2 regions of the Micromonospora sp. NPDC005979 genome follow, and region 1 is predicted to be linked to the other one. Evidence: riboswitches for the same ligand, from Rfam matches in the RefSeq annotation. Region 1 holds a riboswitch; the other holds the start of a gene.
The links. A riboswitch is a leader RNA that binds a small molecule or an ion and turns the genes downstream of it on or off. The one in region 1 is predicted to bind cyclic di-AMP.
Positions count from the first base shown of each region.

Region 1 (5,153 bases):
AGCTTCGTGATCGACGACGTGACGCTGCAGGCCAGCTGAGGGCGTCGGGTGGGGGCGTGCTGTCGGGCGCCCCCACCCGACATCTGGTCACGCCCGTCTATCTCTGGTAGAAATCCTTCAAGGCCGGCCCCTGATTCGCAGAATTCCGCCCCTCACGCGAACGGGAGTGCCATGTCACCCACTCGATCCACCCTGCGCCGCCGCGTGCTCACGCTGCTCGTGGCCACCCTGGCGGCGGTCTGCGCCACGTTCGGCCTGGCCGCTCCGGCCTTCGCCATCAGCCATTCCAGCGCCACCTCGCAGCTGCGCGCCGCCGGCATCTCCTGGACCTCCAGCGGCAACTGCAGCGACCGCAACGTGTCCACCTGCACCTCGTTCGACGGGGTCCGGCAGGCCACCATCGACGGCATCATCACCTTCAAGCGGGCCAGCGGCTGCGCGGTCACCATCACCGCGGGAACCGAGGTCGGGCACGCCGGGGGCACGTACAGCCACTGGAACGGCTACAAGCTCGACATCGCGCTGAGCACGTGCATCCAGAACTACATCTCCGCGAACTACGCCTATGTCGGCTACATCTCCGGCTTCGGTTACCAGTACCGCGCGCCGTCGGGCAACCTCTACACCAAGGAGGGGAGCCACTGGGACATCCTCTTCTACACCTGCGGTGGCTGCTGACCGCGAGTGTGACGGCGTACGCGGCGGGAGCTGACCGCGTACCCGATCAAGGGCCGCCGCCGGTGCATCCCGGCGGCGGCCCGTCGCGTTCCCGGTGGGGCAGCGGTCAGGGGAGCTGCGGGTAGAGGGCGGCGACGCCGCCCGCGAGCCCGGCCTGCACCTGCCGGCTGATGTCGTCGGTGACGATCTCGTACGCGTCGGCCTCGATGCCGTCGACGCCGATCCGGGCGATCTCCGCCGGGTCGGACTTGGGGCCGGTGACCGTCGCGGCCATGTCGGTGTCCATGTAGCCGACGTGCAGGCCGGCGACCCGGACGCCCCGCTCGGCGAGCTGGAGGCGCAGCGCGTTGGTCATCGCCCACTCGGCCGACTTCGCCGCGCCGTACGACCCGTGCAGGGGGAAATTCACCCAGGACAGCACGGACAGGACGTTGAGGATGGTTCCGCCGCCGTTGCCGGCGATGACCGGCGCGAAGGACCGGATCATCGACAGGTTGCCGACGTAGTGCGTCTCCAGCTCGAGCCGGATCAGGTCGAGGTCACCCTCGAGCAGGTCCGCCCGGCTGTCGATGCCGGCGTTGTTGACCAGCAGGTTCACGTCGCCGGCCAGCTTCGCGGCGGCGGCCACCGAGGCCGGGTCGGTGATGTCCAGCCGGACCGGCGTCACGCCGGGCAGGTCGACGCTGTCCGGGTTGCGCGCGCCGGCGTAGACCGTGGCTCCGCGGGCGACGAGCTCGGCGGCCAGGTGCCGGCCGAAGCCCCGGTTGGCGCCGGTGACGAGGGCGGTGCTTCCAGCGATCTTCATGGAGTGCTCCAGGGTTCGTGGCGGCTTCTCGACCGGAACGTTATCCGGCTGACTTCTGTTAAGCAAAGTCAGGTAGGTCACGCGACGGACGGACGGGAATCGGGAATACGACCCGGAGGCGCACACACCTGCGCCCGTGACGACTCGTATCCTTTGCGCGAACCTCCGTACGAGCCGAGAAGGGAGACGGTGTGAGCAACCAGGCCGAGACGTTGGAGTTCCAGGCCGAGGCGCGTCAGCTCCTCCAGCTGGTCGTCCACTCGATCTACTCGAACAAGGACGTCTTCCTGCGGGAACTCATCTCGAACGCGTCCGACGCCCTGGACAAGCTGCGGCTGGCGACGCTCGTCGACAAGGACCTCGTCGCCGACACCGACGACCTGCACGTCGCCATCGAGGTCGACCGGGACGCGCGCACGCTGACCGTGCGGGACAACGGCATCGGGATGACCCGTGACGAGGTGGTCCGGCTGATCGGCACGATCGCCAAGTCGGGCACCGCCGAGCTGCTGCGCCAGCTCCGCGAGTCGGCCGACGCCCGCGCCTCGCAGGAACTGATCGGGCAGTTCGGCGTCGGCTTCTACGCCGCGTTCATGGTCGCCGACCGGGTCACCCTGCTGACCCGTAAGGCCGGCGAGACCGGCGGCACCCGCTGGGAGTCCACCGGCGAGGGCACCTACTCGATCGAGTCCGTCGACGAGGCGCCGGCGGGCACCTCGGTGACCCTGCACCTCAAGCCGGCCGACACCGAGGACAACCTGCACGACTACACCGCCGAGTGGACGATCCGCGAGATCGTCAAGCGCTACTCCGACTTCATCGCGTGGCCGATCCGCATGAGCGTCGAGCGCTCGGGCGCCGAGGGCGAGCCGCCCACCAGCGAGGTGCAGACCCTCAACTCGATGAAGGCGCTGTGGGCGCGTCCCCGCGACGAGGTCGACGCCGCCGAGTACAACGAGTTCTACAAGCACGTCAGCCACGACTGGGCCGACCCGCTCGAGGTCGTGCACATGAAGGGCGAGGGCACCTTCGAGTACGAGGCGCTGCTGTTCCTGCCCAGCCACGCCCCGCTGGACATGTTCTCCCCGCAGGGCCGCCGTGGCGTGCAGCTCTACGTCAAGCGCGTGTTCATCATGGACGACTGCGAGGCGCTGGTCCCCACCTACCTGCGCTTCGTCAAGGGTGTCGTCGACGCCCACGACCTGTCGCTGAACATCTCCCGCGAGATCCTCCAGCAGGACCGGCAGATCCAGATCGTCCGCCGCCGCCTGGTCAAGAAGGTCCTCGCCACCGTCAAGGACCTCAAGGCCAACCACGCCGAGCGCTACCGCACCTTCTGGACCGAGTTCGGCGCGGTGGTCAAGGAAGGGCTGATCGACGACGCCGACAACCGCGACACCCTGCTGGAGATCCTGTCGGTCGCGTCCACCCACGACGCGGCGGAGCCCACCGACCTGGCCGGCTACGTGTCGCGGATGAAGGACGGCCAGACCGATATCTGGTACGCCACCGGCGACTCCCGGACCACCATCGAGAACTCCCCGCACCTGGAGGCGTTCCGGGCCAAGGGCCACGAGGTGCTGCTGCTCACCGACCCGGTCGACGAGGTGTGGGTCGAGCGCGTCGGCGAGTACGACGGCCGGCCGTTGCGCTCGATCGCCAAGGGCCAGGTCGACCTGGACACCGACGAGGAGAAGCAGCAGGCCGAGGCCGAGCGTGAGCAGCAGCGGCAGGAGTTCGCCGCGCTGGTGGACTGGCTGGGCACGACCCTGGCCGACAGTGTCCGGGAGGTCCGCCTGTCCTCGCGGCTGACCACCTCACCGGCCTGTGTGGTCGGTGACGCGCACGACCTCACGCCGACGCTGGAGAAGATGTACCGGGCGATGGGGCACGAGGTCCCCTCGACCAAGCGGATCCTGGAGATCAATCCGGGTCACCCGCTGGTCGCCGGGCTGCGCAAGGCCCACGAGCAGGGCGACTCCGGCCCGGCCCTGACCGAGACCGCCGAGCTGCTGTACGGCCTGGCGGTCCTCGCCGAAGGCGGCGAGCTGGCCGACCCGGCCCGGTTCACCCGTACCCTCGCCGACCGGCTGGCGCGCACCCTCTGATTGTCCCCGGCCGGCGGCCCCCGATCCGAGGGTCCGCCGGCCGGTCGGGACGCGGACGTCGGACCTGATCGGAAACGGTCCATCATGGTCAGTGCACAGGTGGACGTCGTCCGCAACCGCTGGCCGGAGCGCCCCGCGTGAGCCGGTGAACAACTTCACAAGCGTTGGGCGACGGTCACCCACCGTGCCTACCGTCGGTCGGGTCCACCACCGTGGACGCCGCGACCGGCAACGCCTAATCCTGCCCCCGGTCGTCGGAAACAGAACCCGGGCAGGAGCGGGGGACCCAACGTTCCTCGGTGCATGTCACCTCGGGGTGAAGCCGCCAGCGCGCGGCCGGGCTCCTCGGCCCGAACCCGACAGCTCACCTCGCCGGCGTGGAGGAACGATCCATGACGTCTACGTACACCCCCCGTCATCGACGGGTCACCACCCGCCGCGTCGCCGTCGGTACCCTGGCGGTCGGCGCGGTCACCGGCGCCGTCGCCCTCTTCGGCCCGGCGGCGCCGGCCCAGGCCGGTGTCAACTGGGACGCGATCGCCCAGTGCGAGTCCGGTGGCAACTGGAAGATCAACACTGGGAACGGCTACTACGGCGGGTTGCAGTTCTCCCAGGGCACCTGGGCCGGCTACGGCGGCAAGAAGTACGCCGCCCGCGCCGACCTGGCCAGCCGTGGCGAGCAGATCGCGATCGCCGAGAAGGTGCTCGACGGGCAGGGCATCGGCGCGTGGCCGACCTGCGGCCGCAAGGGCGGTTCGTCGGGCGGTACCTCGACGAAGTCCACCGCGAAGTCCCCGACGAAGTCGACCTCCAAGTCGTCGACGTCCACCTCCGGCAAGGAGCGGCCGTCCCGCGGCGACCAGCCGGCCACCCGTGGTCACGAGCGGACCGCCCCGGCGGCCAGCGGCGACACGTACGTGGTCGCGCCGGGGGACACCCTGTCGGAGATCGCCGAGCGGCACCCCCGCGGCGGCGGCTGGCAGGCCCTGTACGAGCGCAACCGTCAGCTGATCGGCGCGGACCCGGGCCTGATCTTCCCGGGGCAGCGGCTCGCTCTCTGACGTAGGTACCGACGAACGCTCGGCCGGGTCACCGGCCGAGCGTTCGTTCGTCTGGCGCTGTCCTCGCGGGACGGGTCACGCCGCCGAGGCGGCCGACCTCGCCTCGCGGCGGGCCATCACGTCGCCGTTCCAGCCCCAGCGCTGCGCCGGTGCGGCGGCCTCGGCCGGCCAGCCGGTGCCGCGCCCGCCACCGTCGATGGCCGTCTCGACCGAGTCGGAGGTGCTGCGGGCAAGTCGCAACGACTGCTCGGCGGTCGTACGCGCCGCACACGGCCAGGACTGCCCGGCGCACTGGAGGTTGCGGCAGTGACCCTCGTCGTCGGCCTCGTGGGCCTCGAGCACGTCGACCGCGAGCTGCCAGAGCAGCGGGTCGGTCACGTCGTCCGGGCGTTCGGCGCTACGGCTCGGTCGGTTGCTGGTCTCGTCGGACATGGGCCCCCCTCGTCAGGCATTCCCCTCAAGATTTCACCTGTGTGCGGTCGGCTAAACCGCCGACCTGCT
Region 1 covers NZ_JBEXUR010000006.1:47,485-52,637, reverse strand. The annotation lists gene ABZ272_RS12190 (M28 family peptidase) at 1-39, shown strand, start outside; gene ABZ272_RS12185 (hypothetical protein) at 172-678, shown strand; gene ABZ272_RS12180 (SDR family oxidoreductase) at 785-1,483, opposite strand; gene htpG (molecular chaperone HtpG) at 1,675-3,591, shown strand; cyclic di-AMP (ydaO/yuaA leader) riboswitch at 3,814-3,984, shown strand; gene ABZ272_RS12170 (transglycosylase family protein) at 3,984-4,652, shown strand; gene ABZ272_RS12165 (hypothetical protein) at 4,728-5,084, opposite strand.

Region 2 (5,153 bases), on a different contig from region 1:
GCCCGGCGGGCAGCCGGGCACCCAGCGGACCGTCGAGCAGGCGCCGGTCTCGACCGAGCCGGCCCGAGCGTACGCCGAGCTGGTCTCCGGCAACCGTCGCTTCGTCGCCGGAGAGCCGCGCCACCCCAACCAGGATGCCGGGCACCGGGCCGCCGTGGCGGACGGGCAGCACCCCTTCGCGGTGATCGTCGGCTGCTCCGACTCGCGGCTGGCCGCCGAGATCATCTTCGACCGAGGGCTGGGTGACCTCTTCGTCGTTCGGACCGCCGGCCACACCACCGGGCCCGAGGTGCTGGGCAGCGTCGAGTACGCGGTGGCCGTCCTCGGTGCCCCGCTGGTGGTGGTGCTCGGCCACGACTCCTGCGGCGCCGTGCAGGCGGCCCGCGAATCGGCGGCCACCGGCGTCGCGCCCCCGGGACATCTCCCAGCGGTGGTCGACGCGGTGCTGCCCAGCCTGCGACGAGCCGCGGCCGAGGGCGTGCACGACATCGACGGCATCGTCGACATCCACATCGCGCAGACCGTCGAGACGCTGCTCGGGCAGTCGCCCGTGCTGGCCGACGAGGTGGCGCGGGGGCGGTGCGCGGTGGTGGGGATGTCGTACCGGCTCGCCGCCGGGGCAGTACGACCCGTGACGTCCGTACCGGCCGGCGACGCCTCGGACGACTCGGCGGCCACCACCGCCGCCTGACCCGCGACGAGGGCCGCCCCGCTCGACGCGGGACGGCCCTCGAACTGCTGAACGTCGAATCAGAGCAACGACATGTGTACGTGGTCGGTGTGGTTCGACGGCCCGCTGTACGACTTCCAGCCGGTCGCCGGGAACCAGATCTGCCGGTTCCAGATCACGTAGTAGATGCCGAGCCGGTCGGCGTTGCGGATGAGGAACGCGGCCACGTTGTTGCCGTACATCCGGGTGTCGTCGTTGTGCCACGGGCTGAAGCCGCTCTTCTGCAACGACCAGTCACAGGCGCGGCCCTTCGGGTGCTCGTACGGTCCGCCGTTGCGGTGGCAGCCCACGAACCGGTTGAATCCGGCCCGCTTGACCTCCTTGTACGCGTGCAGCGTGCGCGGCGTGACGCAGCCGGAGGTGGTGGGGTCGTCCTCGCTGCACGACTGCGCCTTCCAGTCGCCGTCGGCGGTGCGACCCGGGCCGATCCGGGCGACCGGGGAGGTGGCGTCCACCAGGCCGCCGGTGAAGCCCTTGCCGCCGACCAGCGCGAGCGCCTTGTCCGCGTCGCGCTTGTCCTTCGCCATCAGCGCGGTCTGCTTCTGCTGCTCCCGGACCTCGGCGTCGAGGGCCAGCTTGGCCTGCTCGGCGCGGGACTTCACGGCGTTGACCTCGGCGAGCTTCTTCTCGTTGACCATGTTCATCTCGTCGAGCGCCGCGGCCCGCTGGACGAACGAGTCCGGGGCGTCGGCCTCCAGCAGCATCGCGATCGCGCCGACCCGTCCGGTCCGGTACGACTGAGCGGCGATCTGCGCGACCTGCGGGGCCAGCGCGGCGAGGTCGGCCTTCGCCCGGTCGACCTCGGCCGCCAGTTCGAGCTGCCGCTTCTTGGACTTGTCCAGTTTGGACTTGGCCGCCACGTAGTCCCGGTTGGTCTGCTCGATGACGTCGGTGAGCAGCTTGGGCTCGTCGCCGTCCTCCTCGTGCCCGGACGGGGTGGGGGTCGTCGGGGCGGCGTGGGCCGGGAGGGGTCCGGCGAGCACGGTCAGCGCAGCGAACACGGCCACCACAGGTGTCAACCAGCGGCGTAGGGGTGCCGTCACAATCTTCCCTTCCGTCGACCGCCGACCGGGTTAGCTGACGGGTTCGGGGCGGAAGTGGCCCCTACCGCTGTCGCGGATTCACCCCAGGTACCTGGGTCCCCGGCTCGCCGGTTGGCGATTGGGCGGTGGCACCGCAGGCGCCGCTGCGCGCCTTCGTCGGTGACCGGCAGCGAGGTTACCCGAGAGTCCACCGCCTGAGCTACGTCCTGATGCCGACTAAAAGCGTCATTTCGCCATGGCGTTGAGTGACCAGTGACGCGGTTCTCAGGGCGGGTGCCCGATCCGGTCACGCTGAGGAGTGTCACCATGCCGTATCCGTGCTCCTGTTCGGCTCTGGCCACCCGGTGGTGGCGGTGGATGGGGGTGTGCTCCGCTGCGGATCGGGCCCGTCGGCCCGACCCGCAGGCGGGGAACTGAGGGCGGCAAGCGCCTCCGTACGGTCCGCGCGGGGGCGCGGTGGCGGGGCGTCCGCGTCGGCCGGGGCCGTCGATCCGGCCGCGGTCACCACCGCCGCCAGCCCGGTGGTGAGGGGTACGGCGGCGATCAGGCCGAGCGTGGCGACCGCGCTGCGGACGATCTCCTGGGCGAGGAACTCGCTGGTCAGGATCTGCCCGACGGGACGCGAGTCGGCGGTGAGCAGGAGCAGCAGCGGCAGTGACGCGCCCGCGTACGCCAGCACGATGGTGTTGACCGTGGAGGCGATGTGCGCCCGGCCGACCCGGGTGGCGGCCCGGTAGAGCTGTCGCCGACCCAGCCCGGGGTTGGCGTTGGCCAGCTCGGTGACGGTGGCGGCCTGGGTGACGGTCACGTCGTCGAGTACCCCGAGTGAGCCGATGATGATCCCGGCGAGCAGCAGGCCGCGCAGGTCCACATCCGCCTGGAACATCGAGAGCGTGGTGGCGTCCTCGCTGCCGAAGCCGGTGAGCCGGGTGGCGGCGGTGGCGATGGTCGCGAGGACGCCGGTGAGCACCAGACTGCCCAGGGTGCCGAGGACCGCGACGGAGGTCTGCGCGGTCACTCCGTGTGTCAGGTAGAGCACCACGAACATGATCAGGGCCGCGCCGACCACCGCCACCAGCAGCGGTGACCGGCCCGCGCCGATGGCCGGCAACACGAAGGTGAGCAGGATGGCGAAGCTGGCGGCCAGGCCGGCGAGCGCGGCCAGACCCCGCCACCGGCCGAACGCGACGATGGCGGCGGCGAAGACCACCACGAGCCACACCAGTGGCGCCCCGCGCTGGTGCTCGGCGATGTTCCAGGTGCTGATGGTGGGATCGGTCGGATCGGTCAGCTCGACCAGGACGACGTCGTCGCCCACCTCGACCCGAGGCGCTCCGGGCCCGGCGGGGACGGGCGTGCTCACCTGCCGGTCGGCGCGCGGCCCGTCTTCGAGGAGTACGTCCACCGTGCCGCACGGCCCGCTGCTCGGCGTGCCCTCCGGGCTCGTCGAGGGCGGGCACGGTTCGGTCACCACCCGGGTCACCGTGCCGTGGTGGCGCGGCAGGTCCGCGCCACCGCCGCTCTTCGGTGCGCCGTCCCGGGGCCACAGCACCACGGCGGCGACGACGGTGGCCACGAAGAGCGGCACCACCGTCGCGACGAGGATCCGTCGTACCCGGGGCGGGGCGGGACGAGCGGAATGGCTGTGGTCGGAACCCAATGCGAGACTCCCAACGATCCGGTGCGGGGTACGTGCCGGCGGCCCGTGCGGTTCAGTTCCGCCGGACGAACGCGGGCACGAGCGCGTCGGTTCGCCGCCTGACGACCCGACAATCACAGAGAGTGATGAAGTGGCCCGGTCGGCGCCGTACGGGGCCGCGCCGTGGCGGCGCCGTCGCCCGTCTCGGTGGCGGGATCCGATGGGTCATCGCCGGACGATGCTAACCAGCGTGCCTGGAGGTCGCAGGTTGTGTGGACGTGTCGGGGGAGTCGAACCGCTGACACCGCCCCGGGCGCGGCGGGATGGTGGAGTCATGCCTGAGCCATCCACCGAGCACCGACAGCACGACGGGCACGCCGAGCACGACAAGCACGCCGGGCACGACAAGCACGACAAGCACGCGGGGCACGACCCGGCCATGTTCCGTCGCCGGTTCTGGGTCTGTCTGGTGCTCACCGTTCCGGTGGTCCTGACCAGTGACCTGGTGGTGGACCGGCTCGGGCTCCGGCTGGACGTGCCGGGTCGTTCCTGGGTGGGGCCGGTGCTCGGTTCGGTGGTGTTCCTCTGGGGTGGCTGGCCGTTCCTGGTCGGCGCGGTACGGGAGATCCGGGACCGCGCGCCGGGCATGATGCTGCTGGTCGCGATGGCGATCACCGTGGCGTACACCGCGTCGCTGGCGACCAGCCTGGGTGCCTTCGACCTGGACTTCTGGTGGGAGTTGGCCGCACTGGTCACCATCATGCTGCTCGGGCACTGGCAGGAGATGAAGGCCATCGGGCAGGCCCGTGGGGCGCTCGCGGCCCTGGCGGCGCTGCTGCCCGACGAGGCCGAGCGGGTGGCGGCGGACGGGCGGGTCGAGCGCGTACCGGTCGACGGGCTGCGGGTCGACGACGTGGTGCTGGTCCGACCCGGGGGTCGGGTTCCGGCCGACGGCCGGGTGGTCGACGGTGACGCGGAGTTGGACGAATCGATGATCACGGGCGAGTCGCGTCCGGTCGCCCGGTCGGCGGGCGATCGGGTGGTGGCCGGCACGGTCGCCACCGATTCGGCGATCCGGGTCCGTGTCGAGGCGCTGGGCGACGAGACCGCGCTCGCGGGCATCCAGCGCATGGTCGTGCAGGCGCAGCGCTCGGGCGGGCAGGCTCAACTGCTCGCCGACCGGTTCGCCGCCGCGCTGTTCTACGTGGCCGCCGGTACCGCCGTGCTCACCCTGGTGGTCTGGACCGCGCTCGGTGAGCCGGACGAGGCGGTGGTGCGTACCGTCACCGTTCTGGTGATCGCCTGCCCGCACGCGCTCGGCCTGGCCATCCCGCTCGTCGTCGCGCTCTCCACGGCGCTGGCGGCACGAAGCGGGATCCTGGTGAAGGATCGGCTCGCGTTGGAGCGGATGCGGTCCGTCGACGCGGTGCTGTTCGACAAGACCGGCACGCTGACCCGGGGCGAGCACGCGGTCACCGACCTGGTGACGGCCCCCGGCGTGGGCCGCGACGAGGCGTTGCGGATCGCCGCCGGTGTCGAGTCCGACAGCGAACATCCGCTGGCCCGGGCGATCGTGGCGGCGGCCGGGCCGGGTGGGCCGGCCCGGGCCGCCGGCTTCCGCTCGCTTCCGGGCCGCGGGGTGCGGGCCACCATCGACGGTACGGAGTACGCGGTGGGCGGGCCGGCCCTGCTGCGTGAGCGGGGTGGACCACTGCCGGACGAGCTGCGGGAGGCGACCGGG
Region 2 covers NZ_JBEXUR010000003.1:404,835-409,987, reverse strand. The annotation lists gene ABZ272_RS08050 (carbonic anhydrase) at 1-691, shown strand, start outside; gene ABZ272_RS08045 (hypothetical protein) at 751-1,773, opposite strand; cyclic di-AMP (ydaO/yuaA leader) riboswitch at 1,777-1,908, opposite strand; gene ABZ272_RS08040 (YibE/F family protein) at 2,075-3,433, opposite strand; gene ABZ272_RS08035 (heavy metal translocating P-type ATPase) at 3,747-5,153, shown strand, end outside.
Region 2: another riboswitch for cyclic di-AMP. It lies ahead of ABZ272_RS08045 (hypothetical protein); the one in region 1 lies ahead of ABZ272_RS12170 (transglycosylase family protein).